DNA from 2 places in the Cytobacillus sp. C11.1 genome. Region 2 is predicted to be linked to the other one. Evidence: riboswitches for the same ligand, from Rfam matches in the RefSeq annotation. Region 2 holds a riboswitch; the other holds the start of a gene.
What was found. A riboswitch is a leader RNA that binds a small molecule or an ion and turns the genes downstream of it on or off. The one in region 2 is predicted to bind thiamine pyrophosphate.
Positions count from the first base shown of each region.

Region 1: linked by a shared signal. The riboswitch ahead of tenA (thiaminase II) and the one ahead of thiT (energy-coupled thiamine transporter ThiT) in region 2 are both predicted to bind thiamine pyrophosphate.

Region 1 covers NZ_CM176935.1:452,192-459,226, forward strand. Annotated here, with positions in the region: gene AC3ZVC_RS02315 (MGDG synthase family glycosyltransferase) at 1-686, shown strand, start outside; gene AC3ZVC_RS02320 (FixH family protein) at 818-1,525, shown strand; gene AC3ZVC_RS02325 (DUF6843 domain-containing protein) at 1,558-2,403, opposite strand; gene AC3ZVC_RS02330 (hypothetical protein) at 2,702-2,902, opposite strand; gene AC3ZVC_RS02335 (DUF1287 domain-containing protein) at 3,020-3,709, shown strand; gene tenA (thiaminase II) at 3,795-4,484, opposite strand; TPP riboswitch at 4,538-4,638, opposite strand; gene thiW (energy coupling factor transporter S component ThiW) at 4,833-5,321, opposite strand; TPP riboswitch at 5,504-5,620, opposite strand; gene AC3ZVC_RS02350 (DUF302 domain-containing protein) at 5,690-6,073, opposite strand; gene AC3ZVC_RS02355 (DsrE/DsrF/DrsH-like family protein) at 6,124-6,519, opposite strand; gene AC3ZVC_RS02360 (alpha-hydroxy-acid oxidizing protein) at 6,665-7,035, opposite strand, start outside.
Region 2 covers NZ_CM176935.1:3,528,828-3,535,862, reverse strand. Annotated here, with positions in the region: gene qoxB (cytochrome aa3 quinol oxidase subunit I) at 1-785, shown strand, start outside; gene qoxC (cytochrome aa3 quinol oxidase subunit III) at 775-1,380, shown strand; gene qoxD (cytochrome aa3 quinol oxidase subunit IV) at 1,381-1,680, shown strand; gene AC3ZVC_RS17525 (hypothetical protein) at 1,774-2,007, opposite strand; gene AC3ZVC_RS17520 (hypothetical protein) at 2,108-2,386, opposite strand; gene thiT (energy-coupled thiamine transporter ThiT) at 2,483-3,082, opposite strand; TPP riboswitch at 3,148-3,250, opposite strand; gene AC3ZVC_RS17510 (MATE family efflux transporter) at 3,304-4,647, opposite strand; gene AC3ZVC_RS17505 (AAA family ATPase) at 5,028-6,758, shown strand.

The DNA of each region.
Region 1 (7,035 bases), 1.9 Mb from region 2:
ATCATTTCGTTCCTCATCACGAAGCAAAGCAAAAATTAATAACCAAACATCATCTTTTTGGTGAAAGTATTTTTGTCACAGGTATTCCTGTAAGCACAACGTATCAGTTTCCCTCACCTCATAAAGCAGAACGGATTCGCCAGGTTCTGGTTGCCGGGGGAAACAGCGGCTTAGTGGACTCATTCGACCTAATTAGTGCAATGCAAAAACTTCCTCATATTCAATTCAGGATCCTTTGCGGAAATAATGAAGAACTTTTTGCGGAACTTCAAAAGCTGCATTCCGAGCAAATAGTGCCGATTGGTTATATCCATGATCCTGATGAATTGAACAAGCTATATGACGAAGCGGATGCCATCATGACTAAACCAGGCGGCGTTACCATAAGTGAAGCCCTTCAAAAAAGGCTGCCTATCCTGATTCACACTTCCCTTCCAGGGCAAGAGGAAATCAACTTGGATTTTCTGCTGGAAAAGGGGCTTGCGATCGTCATCAATAATGACCAAATGATTAAACAGCTTAAGGATGAGGCAGCCATTCTGGCTTTAAGGACGAACATCGATGCCTATCTGCAAGAAATCACTTGTCCGCTGGAGACTGCCATACAAGCCGCAATTAAAGAAACCGGTAGAAAAAATGCAGAGCCAGTTCATTCTTTAAAAGCCATTCCTACCGTATATCATTAACAGCCTGGAGATTCCAGGCTGTTTTTTTGCATACTTTTTCTAAGTGCCGGGCACCATAATAAATTTAGGTTATAGAAACTGCCTCCATTGTCCATACTTAATATGGAAAATGCATAGAAAGAGGAGTAAAGATGAAAAAGTATACGGTTATTTTATTAAGTGTTATCCTTCTCGCTGGCTGCTCCATGGAAAAAGACAGCGGGAAAAGCGAAAACAAGTTAGAGGTTTCAATTCAGACGCCCGAATCAATCACCCCCCATAAGGAAGTAACTTTAAAAGCAATCGTTACACATGGAGACGAAAAAGTAATGGATGCTAATGATGTTGTTTTTGAAGTATGGCAATCTGGGCGGAATGACCGGGAAATGCTCAATGCTGAACACCAGGGCGATGGCATTTATTCAGTTAAAAAGAACTTTCCTGAAAATGGACAATACTATGTTGTAGCCCACGTCACAGCAAGAAATATGCACCGGATGCCGACAAAGCAAGTCATTGCCGGTACACCTGAAAATACGGTTGTCTTTCAGGAGGAAGAACATCCACATAGCCATGTTTCGATTAACCTGAAAACAGATGGGGCTCTCAAACAAGATGGGAAAGCTAGATTAACGGCTAAAATCCTGAAGGAAGGCGAGCCTTTAACCAATGCAAATGTTAGCTTTGAAGTCTGGCAGGATGAACAGCAGCAATCTGAATATATTGAAGCCTCAGAAAGCATCCCGGGTGAATATGTTGCAAGTAAGTCCTTTTCAGAATCAGGTTCTTACCATATTAAAGTTCATGTAACTAAAGAAGAAATTCATGAACACCAACTCAGCCAATTAACAGTGAAATAACAAAAAGAGCTGGACTCTCCAGCTTTTTTTGTTCAATCAAACGTTTGATTGATATTATCAAGCACGCCTTCGTCATAAAGAATCTCCTCAACAGATGGCCCGTCTTGCAGATAATCAATATCCTCCTGGCACCCTACTGTAAAACGGTTATAGGAATACTCGTATCCATCTCCCATCGTTGAACCTGCTCCCCCTAATTTGATGCAGTGCTCCGGGATTTCTTCACGATTTCCCTTTTCATCAACATAATAATATAAATCTTCAATCAAGCCTTCACTTTGCGGCAAAGTGGTAACAGCATATCCCTTTTTGTTTATCCTAAAAACATCATACTCCCCTTCTGTTTCCGGTTCTGGCGCTTGCCCGAACTCATGGAGAATCATAACTTGTCCAGCATATCCTTGAGGAATAAGATAAAGATCATTTGTCTTTGCCTCCACTTCGGCTTTTTGAAGAATCCAAAGCAGGCCCATCGGCAGCAAACCAGCCAATAGGATTGCCGCTGCATTTAAAGCAGCAATTTTCCCGGCAGGCATTACCCGGTCCCATTTTCGCAGCTCGTCCACCAGGAAGAAAAGAACTGCAGCAAGAAGAGCAAAGTATGCGAACCCTTTAATAAAAAAATAAGTTACTGCCCCCAGCATCGTATGTATAAAAGCAGCTGCTGGAAGCCGCCAGCGGATGAACCTGTTTGTAAGAAATTCAGAAAGCAGCGAAACCGGGATCCCGTAAATCACATTTCCAAACACGCAATAGAGGAAAATCATGATTAGTATGAAAGAAAACATGTCCCCTTCAGTAAAGAGTAAAAGCAGCCAGAAGCCAAAAGTGAAGACGATGGATGAATACAGTGCAGTTTTTAATTTGGATACTAGCATCAGAATCACCCCTTGAGAATTGTGAATAGCTTCACATATATTGTAACATGAAAAGGAGGTTATCCTATAAATGCTTGGGAAAAACAGTCTAAGTCATCCATTAAGGTACGGAGAGGCTGCTCTTCAAAATTTATGCACCACTTTTACCGATATATGCACCTGTTTTTCCATTTATGACTTAATCTCGTTCACTTATGCGTAACTTTCCGTTTTTATGCACCACTTCCCATTCCGCCGTCTGTTATATGGACGAAGATTAATCTTAATAAAGAAAAAACCTGCTCCAGCAGGAAACAGGTCATTCATTTTTTCTCACTCCGATTAGAAACCCTTCATAGATTCGTTCCATTCTGTTCTCTCTTTCGGTTCCCCAATCGACATTCAAATGGGCCACCACTCCAAGATTTTCAGCAGGATAGGTTCCGCTCCTTGGAGTGGAATAGATATTATCCTTATCAATTTGGAATGGCTGCGGCTCCACACTGACATGTTTGTCCATGACCTTCGTAATGCGGAGTATACTCCATCATGAAAAATATTCTTGGTTAATCTTAACATGGAACATGTAACTTTTTGGTAAAAATGGCGTCTAATCCATAAAACGCAGAAGGAGACCATGATGATAAAAAAATTTTTCGCTGCTATACTTGGCGTTCTCCTCATATTCATTCTCTTTTTCCGGAATGGAATCATATTGGATTCAATCGGCATTCATCTAGGGAACCCTTTTTCAAAAAAGGTTGAAATTCCCGCTGACTATCCTCTAGCTGACCGCAATCAAAACGGCATCGCCGATCCCATTGATGTAGTCGAGGCGGCGAGAAAAGAAGTGGAGCAGCGCACGCCTTATAAAAGTGCCTATTATGCCGGGGGATACCCTCCTGATGAAGAAGGTGTTTGTACAGATGTAATCTGGCGGGGATTTAACGGGGCATCAATCACAATCAAAGATCTTATCGACAAGGATATTGCAGAAAACACAGACTTATATCCGCGTGTTAACGGCAAGCCGGATCCGAACATCGATTTCAGGCGTGTTCCTAATCAAAATGTGTATTTCAGCCGGTACGCAATATCTTTAACAACTAAGCTTATTCCTGGAGATACAAATAACCTTCAGCAATGGCAGCCCGGCGATATCGTTGTTTTCCTTTCTCCCAAGTTTGACCATGTTGCCATCATATCTGACAAACGGACAAAGGATGGCATTCCTTACGTCATCCATAACTCCACACCTTTTGCGGCCGAAGTGAAGCTATCTTCCTTTAAAACACCCATTACGGCGCACTATAGATGGAATTTTTGAAAAAAAAAGCCTGCCCTGCCGGTAAGCAGAAGCAGGCGTGTTATTGACAACTTTCTGGCTTTTTTCGAAACATAATTACGTTTTCTTATGATGTCACTGCTGTATTGCCAGCTGGCCACTCCTCACAGGTGTAAGCCATCTCCCAGAATCCAAGCTCCAGCTGGCAGCTTTTGCGATAGGCATCCTTCATTCGCTGCCTTTCTTCTGGAGATGCTGCTTCCGCAAGCTCATCCAAACGATTCCTCATATTCATGGTAACTGTTTCAACCCTTAAATTTGCATAGAAAGAAATCCACGGGTAAAAAGGATGGTCCTCATGCGGCTCATATTGCTTCATGAGCTCAAGCCCTATTTCCCAATAAGTCCAAGGGCAAGGCAATAACGCAGCGAGGATTTCGCCCATCCCGCCTGTATGGGCATGGTACATCATATGCTTGACATAATGGTCTGCCGTCGGAGGAAGCGGGAAGCCCTGCAGCGCTTCATATCCCACACCAATCTGCTGGCAGAAATTATGATGAGGGTGGATTTCGCTGTTCAGTACAAATTCAATTTGCTGATTGAAATAAGCAATATCCTTCCGCTCAGAAGACTTGGAAATGGCGATTCCGTATATATGCATAAAAGCATTCAAATACTCATAATCCGCTTTAATATAATGGGCCAGCGCCTCTTTCGGCACATCTCCTCTCCCGATCCCCTGTACAAACGGATGCTGAAAAATAAGCTGAAATAAATCATCATTTTCTTTGCGAAGAATATCTGTAAAAGTCATTAAAATAGCCTCCTAATTATTCAGAAGCTGCCGGGGAAAAAGCATGAGGAAAAAAGAGGTCCCCACCGCTTCCCTGCGCTGGCATTACCCAGATCAGGTTCCAAGGGACAAAGGAAAAAGCCTTATCTCAGCCGAAGCGCCCCTAGCAGTTTTCTTATTGTTTTATTCGTTCCTACCACTTCTTTTAACGAGTTTCGATGAAGCTGCTTCATACCTGCTTTATGAAACTGCTTTTTCCCGCTTATTTCGGTAAAGCTGCTTCATACTGCTCTTTGCCGCCGCTTCTTCTCGCTCCATCGGCTTCAAGCTCTCTGTTCCTCCGTTCAGAAACGCACGCCCTCTAAAAAATCACATATTCTGCACTAAATTTTTTTCCTTCACTTTAGCGAGTACCATCCACCCAATAGCCGCACCGGCAAAGCTGCTGACAAGGAATGGCGGTATAAAGAAGAATGCACCAGCTGCGCTTCCCATCAATATTTTTGCATACGGGACTGCAAACAGTGCTCCGATAATGCCTGTTCCCACTACCTCACCAACTCCAGCCCAGATTTTCCGGCCGAATTTCAGATAAAGCACGCCTGCCAAAAACGCGCCAATCATTCCGCCTGGAAATGCAAGCAGCGTCCCAAAACCAAGCAGGTTTCGCAGTAATCCGATCATAAACGCCACTCCCACTGCCGGCAGCGGCCCAAGTGTTACTGCCGCCAATACATTCACCGCATGCTGGACGGGATAGGCTTTGGCCACACCTGCCGGAAACCATAACAAATGGGAGCCCAGCGTTCCAATCGCCACAAATAATGCCATCGTCGTCAATAAACGGGTTTTATTCACCTTAACCTCCTTCCTCAAGGGCAGCCTGATCGCTTATCATGGAGAAAAGTATGTACATAAGAAAAGCGCAAGGCGCCTGGCGCTGGACAGTTATCGAAGTTCAAAGCTTATACTTTCTTTCCTTCAAAAAAAGCCAGATCCGCGAAAGGACCTGGCTTGGTTTAAGTATAAATGATTCGACATACCGTCAAAGCCTACTTCCCTCCGCTGGCATTAACCAGATCAGGTCTATAAGAGTCGGAAAGCTATATCGCGCTTCCCTCTCAGCCCGCACATTCGGGGCACCCCTAGTAGTTTCATAGATATTTAATTTGATAAGCTGCCTCAAGCTTAACAAATTATTCCGGGACTGTCATCATTCTTTTTGCTTAGATGCTTTTATCAATACATCCGATTAAACGGTTTTCAATATCAGCCGCAATGCTTTGAACGGATTGGTCATTGACGAGTTCAATCATGCTTGTCGGCTTAGGCATGCCAATTTTCGTTTTGCCGGCATCCTCATAAACTACAATTTTACAAGGCAAGAAATAGCCAGCCATTTTGTTCTGTGTTAATACGCGATGTGCTTCAAATGGGTTGCAAACTTCTAAAACACGGAAAGATTCATTATAGTCCAGCCCTTTCTCCTGCAGTTTTTCCTGGACGTTAAACTGCCAAAGGACCCCGAATTTTTCTTCCTTCAGGCTTTCTTCAAGCGAAGAAATAGCTTCATCAATCGATTTCTCGGTTTCTACTGTGTATTCGAACATGATTGCATCTCCTTTTGTATCGGTATTCTGGTGGATCGGCAAATCTTCAATTAGAATGTTAGCGTAACATCCGCATCGTTGGCAAATTCAAGGAATGTTACAGCTCCGCCAACCTCAATTCCATCTACAAAAGCTTCTTTTTCAAGTCCCATAACATCCATAGTCATCTGGCAGCCGATAAATTTAACGCCTAAATCCTGTGCCATTGCCACTAATTCAGGAATTGCAGGAACATTGGCTTTTGTAAAGCCCTCTGCAAAATGCTCTTTTCCTTCAGGCATTGGAAGCTGCTGGTATGCTTCTTTATGAATTAAGTTTAATCCTTCGAAAGTGAAGAAAATCGCTACTTCTGCATCTGTTGCTGCCGCCGCAGTCGCAATGTTGTACACCTTGTATGCATCAAATAATCCGCCGTTGCTTGCAATAATTGCTACTTTTTTACTCATCGTAATTCCTCCTGAAATTTTATTTTTGGGGACTTTTTAGACCCTATGTAAACTCTTTATACATTTACCCCTATAGGTATATTATTAAACATAGATTGTTCTGTCAACAAAAAAACTCCCTTTCTCTAGGGAGTTTTCTCTTAAACTATTTAATGAGCTGCAGACTGGCCATTTCCCTCAAGCTGCTGACCCCGGCCAAAGAGAGGGAGACCTTTGTTTCTTCTATAAAATTGGCAAGCACCTTTTCTACGCCAGCCTGCCCGCCAATGGCCAATCCATAAACATAAGGCCTTCCCAGGCAAACCGCATCCGCTCCAAGCGCCAGCGCTTTAACCACATCTGACCCGCGGCGAATCCCGCTGTCAAAGACAACCGGAATCCGGCCATTTACTTCCTTCGCGATCGGTCCAAGTGCATCAATCGCTGCCGTCACGCCATCCAGCTGCCTGCCGCCATGATTGGAAACAATGATGCCATCTATTCCTTTCTCAACCGCAAGCTTCGCATCTTCCGGAT
Region 2 (7,035 bases):
GAATGGGAGCAGCAGATTTCCAATACCATAACACACTATTCTTGGTTGCCCACTTTCATTACACCATTATTCCCGGTGTTGTGTTTGCCGTATTTGCGGCTCTCTACTATTGGTGGCCTAAAATGTTCGGTTTTATGTTAAATGAAAAAATCGGCAAGTGGCATTTCTGGTTATTTGTAATTGGATTCAACGTAACCTTTATGCCAATGTTTTTCCTTGGTTTAGACGGAGCTGTTAGACGCTCTTACACATATTCCGTTGAATCAGGATTTGCACCATTATTTTTATTATCTGCCATTGGATCTGCCATTTTGGCTCTAGGTTTTGCTGCCTTCTGTTATAACATTTACTGGAGTGCAAGATATGCGGATCGCAAAATTTCCAGTGATCCATGGGATGCAAGAACACTTGAATGGTCAACTGCTTCTCCGGTCCAATTCTATAATTTTGCTAAACAGCCGGAAGTAACAACCCTTGATCCATTCTGGCATATGAAGAAAAATAATGAAGGCTTAACTTTAAAGGATAGCGAGATTGAAGAAATTCACATGCCAAGCAATTCCGGACTCCCTATTTTCATGGGTGCAGTATTCAGTGTTGCCGGATTCTTCCTTGTATTTGAATGGCATATTGCAGCCGTCGTTGCTGCGATAGGCATAATTGCGGGGCTGATTATTCGTTCCTTTGATTATGATGAAGGATATCATGTAAAGAAAGATGAGATCAAAAAGATAGAAAGCACTTGGAGAAATGTTGAAGGAGAGGTGCATAATGATGTCAGCTAATGTAGATACAACACTGCCCCTTGAATACCAAACAGAACAAAACCGCTTGAATATACTCGGTTTTTGGATCTTTCTTGGTGCAGAGATTATTCTGTTCGCCACTCTGTTTGGTGTGTACGGAGTCCTTTATGAGCGCTATGCTGGAGGTCCAACACATAAAGATATTTTTGTTATCAAGGATGTAATGATACAAACCCTTCTCCTTTTAACGAGCAGCTTTACGATGGGACTGGCCATCTTTGAAATGCGACAGCATAATCTGAAAAGGCTGATTACATGGCTAATAATTACACTTGTACTTGGCGCAGGCTTCCTATTCATGGAGATTAACGAATTTATCCATTATGTGCATGAAGGTGCAACAATGCAGACAAGTGCTTTTCTTTCAAGTCTTTTTGTTCTGCTCGGAACTCATGGTGCGCACGTCACACTTGGTATCGGCTGGGCCATCATGGTTATTATTCAGCTGGCAAAACGGGGACTAACACCAGTTACCGCACGCAAAACCTTTATTATTGGTCTGTATTGGCACTTTCTAGATGTAGTGTGGATCTTTATTTTCACATTTGTATATTTAAAAGGGTTGGTGGGCTAAATGGAAAAGACTAGGAAAGGTTTCCCAATAAGTCATGTTATTGGTTTTGTTTTCTCACTTATACTCACTTTCGGTGCAGCAGGTATTGCTTTAAAAACAGACTTATCTTTTAAAGTGATTATGTGGATCATCGGCTCCCTGGCTATCATGCAAGCCGGAATACAGCTTTTCATGTTTATGCATTTGCGTGAAGGCGAAGACGGCAAAACGAACGTCCTTAATATCTTTTACGGCGTTTTCATGGCTGTGGTTATTGTGGCAGGGTCGATTTGGGTTTTGAGCTCAGGCCATGCCCACTAAAATCTTATAATAAAAATGGAAAAACCGGTTCTCAACGAGGGAGCCGGTTTTTAATTATGTTTTATATCATCATTCAGAACATAAATTTAGCAGCTATCTAATTCCCTTGCTTCCTTCCGCCATCTCTTCCATTAAATGAATAAATAGGCCAAAGCCGAAGAACAACATGGAAGACACCATAACGCTTAATCCAATTGAAAAGATATATTCCCCATTGATACCGCTTACAAAAAAACTGGCTATAAGGACTGTTAACCCAATCACTATACCTGTTCCTGCCATATTTTTAAAAAAGAGCATAACTTTTAGCTGAGTTTCCTTCATCATTTTCATCCCCTTTTACTAAATATTCTAACTTTGTTCACAAAATTGTCAAACATTTTTTGCAAGAAAAAACGTTTTGCCCTGAGCAAAACGCTAGTTTCTTCTATTGATATAGCTTCTTAATTTGTTCCAGATCTTTCATTAAGCTGCAAATTTCCTGGCGTGTCAGCATTAGAGGCATTTGGTCATATAATGTAATGATTTGTCCATCCTCATCATCTTCATGAAGTGATAAGTATCGGTACAAATTTTCACACTGTACTTTATTAAGGACTGATTGGGTGTTGAAGTTTTTAACTTTATGAATTTCAAAAGCACTGGCTTCCGCGTCATATACACCAGAGATAATGCTTCCTTGCAAGGAATTTGACAAGGCAATCACTCTCCTTTTTGAGTAATATACCCAATTTTCAGGAGTTCGTTACCCGCATCAATAAAAAAAACCTCTTCGGATGGATGATCCCAAGAGGTTCTATCGTTAAGAAGCCCGCTTTTGTACTGTGATGCTGCCATCAGCTTTTCGAATAACCAACCTTGGAGCCGATGAAATTAATAATACCGCCAGGATGGAGCATAATATGGCTGCTCCAAGCATGGTTGCGCCATTTGCCAGGAAGGAAAACAGAACTGGTGACATTCCCTCTGGTGCATAGCTTCCGAAAAAGAGAACACCTGCAATAAAATGCCAGAAATAGCGGGCGAAGCTTCCTGCAAAAATGGCCAATACAATCCAGCCAAGTGCCTTTTTCTTGTTCTCATTGCGAAGTTGTTTTTGGATTGGAAGGTAAAACAAACCAGCTACTCCTATAAAAGCAAAAGCAACAAAATACTCAATAAAAGCCTGCAGTGGTGTAGCAATCCATGCATCACCCATCGCAATCTGCAGGATGCCCCATAATAAGCCTGCTATAAAGCTTACTTTAATGCCCCATCTGAATGCCAGTACAAAAATCGGAATCATGGCAGCAGAGATAGATATCGATGGCGAAAGTTTAATAGATGGCAAAAAATCCAGGATAATCGCAAATGCTGCGAAAAAGGATGCTTCAATCATCGCCGCCAAGCTTAATTTTTTCATAAAAAAATCCCCTTCAAAAGTATGACGATACCCCAAAGGAGAACAAGCAGGCAGAGTGATCCCATCTGCCTTTTAGTCCACATTCCTGCGCTAGCATTATCTAACAGGTTCAAAGGGTCAGAACAGCAAAGTGTTCACTCTCAGCAAAATGCTCCCCTTGTGGTAACGTTATCAAATTATTCCATTTTATTATATATTGTTTTCTAATCTATGAAAAGTGTTTATTTACCTTCCTCAAAGAGTTTTTGCTCATTCCATTTGCCATATCGATAATAAATAAATGCAATTACACTGCTAATGGCAAAGCTGACACCCATGCCTGCAGCAATGCCATTCTCCCCCATAAATTTTGAAAAAAGATATGTCAAAGGATAGCGCAGAACCCAGAAAGAAATGATGTTGAGTACCAGCACCTGAAACATTGCTCCAGAAGCCCTTACTATCCCATTCAGGATAAAATTAATACCAAGCAATGGATAAAAGAAAGCAATCATTTTTAAATACTCAGTTCCGTACTCCAGCGCTTCTTTTTCCTGGATAAACAGGCTGACTCCATATTCGGCCAACAATACCGTTAGCAAAGCGATGATTAGCATAAATACAAGATTATAAATCACTCCGTAAAGAGCAATTTTGTGAACGCGATCCCATTCATTAGCGCCAATATTCTGCCCTGCCATACTGTTCACAGCAGTCCCCAAAGCCATAGCCGGGAGCATAATGATACTGTCAATCCGCTGTGCTGCACCAAATCCGGCAACCACATCTCCCCCAAACGATGTGACAACACTCATAATGGCCATAACCCCAGCTGAAATAACGGTCATTTGCAGACCAGATGGAATGCCAAGTTTGAAAATTAATGCTGCCTCTTCCTTCTGCGGCCATGAAGGCATGGTGAATGGTGCCAGATTTTTGCGGAGAATAAGCACTATGCCAGCCAGGAAAGCTAGTCCCTGTGATACAATGGTTGCATACGCAGCCCCTTCTATTCCAAGATTGAAGGTCCAAATGAAAAGCGGATCCAAAATTGCGTTCAGAATCACCGCAATGAACACAAAGTATAATGGGGTTTTACTGTCTCCCAGAGCACGAAGTACAGTGCCGAGAAAATTATAGCCAAATAAAAACAGAATGCCGAGAAAATTAATTTGCAGATAAGCTGCTGCGTCTGGAATCATTCCCGCAGGAGTCCCCATGAAGACCAATATTTTTTCAGAAAATAAAAATCCTGCCAAGCCGAGTCCTATGGATAAGACTGTTAAAATCACGACGAAGGCATTTAAATATCTCTTAAGCCCCTTTTCATTGTCTCCTCCCTTTTGCTGAGACAAAATGGTCAAAGTAGCATTGTTAATCCCGATAATAAAGGAGAGCACAGTAAAAATAACAGTCCCTGAAACCGCTATGGCTCCCAAAGCATTAGCTCCAAGCAAATTTCCGACCCACAAACTGTCAATAAATTGATAGGAAACCTGCAGCAAATTTGTCAGCATGATGGGTGCTGAAAAAATAAGGAGCTGTTTAAGTATATTCCCTTTCGTAAAATCCTGCTGGTTGTTCATTCCCTACACCTTTTTCTATTTATAAGGTAATAAGTTCTATTATCAATGATTTTCCTTTTAACTTCCAATTATATGAACTTAAGACGCAAAACGGGGTTTGATAGCTTTTTCTACTTTCGAGATAATTAATTTGTTTTGGGAATCTCTAAAAATAATATTGTTTGGGTCCGGATTATACTTGGAGTGGAGCTAGTCTTATTGTGTGCATTCCTTTGTCACATATCTTTCACAAATAAGCATCTTCCCCGGCCTGTTATAGCACACTTTAGCGGCAAAAATATTATTTTTCCATAATTTACAACGTTTAAAAAGTGTAAAAGCCTATAAATAACTTTTCTTTTTCCTTATAATGAAAATATGTTCAATAAGGAGGGAATTAGTTGAAATCACGTTTACAGAAACCTTCGACGATTGTTTCGCTTTTATTGGTAGTCACGGTGATTTTGGCAGCGGTTATTTGGACCGTACAAGCAGGAAATAAGGAAGTGACAGTCCCGTTTTCTTCTGTGGAAAAGCTCATTGCCTCCCAGGATGGAAAGACTGTTGCAATACAGGAATATAAAAACGGCAAGCTACTAATTACTGCCCCTGATGGAGAGTATATTTCACATGTGCCTCCTAACAGTGAAATGGTTGATAAATTAGTAGAAACCTATAATATACAATATACTTTCGCAACAACAGGCCCGTATACGCCTTGGATTCTTGGCGGATTGGTCTTATTATTCATAGCCATCGGAATTTACTTATATAAATCAGGAAAAGGCGGAATGGGCGCTACAAATACGATGAAGCAAAGTGTTTCAAAGCAAAAGCCCCTTCCTTCCATTTCACTTGAAGATGTGGGCGGCATCCAGGAAGAAATGAAAGAGGAAATTATGCAAACTCTTTCTATTTTAAAAGAGCCTGAACGCTCGCTGAAAATGGGGATTAAACCGCCGAAGGGCATTCTATTATACGGACCTCCCGGAACGGGGAAAACATTGCTTGCACAGGCAATTGCCAAGGAACTTGGGGCAACGTTCTTCTCAACCAGCGGTTCCGGCTTTAATGAATTATTTGTCGGTGTTGGTGCTTCCCGTGTAAGAAATCTTTTCCAAAATGCAAGAAAGTACGCACCTGCTGTCGTGTTTATCGATGAAGTGGATGCACTGGCAGGCCGAAGAAAGCAGCATGGCGGAGAAGAAAGCGAAAAAACATTAACAGAACTTCTTGTCCAGCTTGATGGCGGACATTCCAATGACGGGATTTTGTTCATTGCAGCAACAAACCGAAAAGATATGCTGGACGAAGCATTCCTTCGCCCTGGACGTATTGACTTCTCCTTTAATGTCCCGCTTCCTGATACAAAGGGCCGAAGAGAGATTATCAATATCCATACGAAAAATAGATTGCTGGCTGAAGATGTTATGACGACTCTTGGTGATTTAGCTGAAAGCACTTCAGGCTTCTCTGGCGCAGATCTTCATTCACTATTTGAAACTGCAAGCCGAAGAGCTGTACGAAATGGCCAGGAAATTATCTCAAAAGAAGATTTGGATTATGCGCTTGACCGTACGATTCTTGGTACCACTACCCGTGCCCTGCAAGATGCAGGAACTAAGCAGCGTGTGGCGATCCATGAAGCGGGCCATGCATTGGTTGCAGCTTTGACCAAGCCGGGTTCTGTTCGTAAAGCAACAATTATCCCACGTGGTGAAGCTCTTGGATATGTAGCTCCAATTCAAAAGGAACTTCATCTTTCCACAACGAGCGAGCTGCTTGATCAAGTAGCCATGATTCTTGCAGGCGGTGTAGCCGAAAGATTAATTCTCGGTGAGCACAGCATTGGCGTCAGCGGTGATGTTAAGCAAGCTAAGCATATTATCGAGCAAATGGTCGATACAGGCCTGCTGGATAACGGCTTTGAGCTTACTTTTAACAAAGGACAAAAAGAAGCTAAAATGCAGGATCTATTCCAAAAAGCGCTGGAAAGATGCGAACTGTTAATTGCAAACCATCAGCCGCAATTTGAGAATCTTGTAGAAGCCCTTCTTGAAAAAGAGACTTTGGAAGGTACAGAGGTTCAGGAGATTGTAGGAGAATTAAATGTTGATATGGTTATAGCTTAAAAGTGAAGCCGGCCCTGAATGGGGGCCGGCTTTGTTATTGTTAAGGGGTATATGTTTCGCTGACGGCGATTATTGATTTGTTTTGTTAAAAGTTCGTAATCGGGTGCTTTTACACATCAAAGTGACCTCTTTCTTTGATGGATTGTTTCCATTAGTGAGATTGACGACGAAATAGTCTCCTTTTCCTTGGATATGGTAGTTAATCAGAGGGATTAACGACGAAATTGCCTCCTGCCCCTTGGATATGGTAGTAAATCAGTGGGATTAACGACGAAAT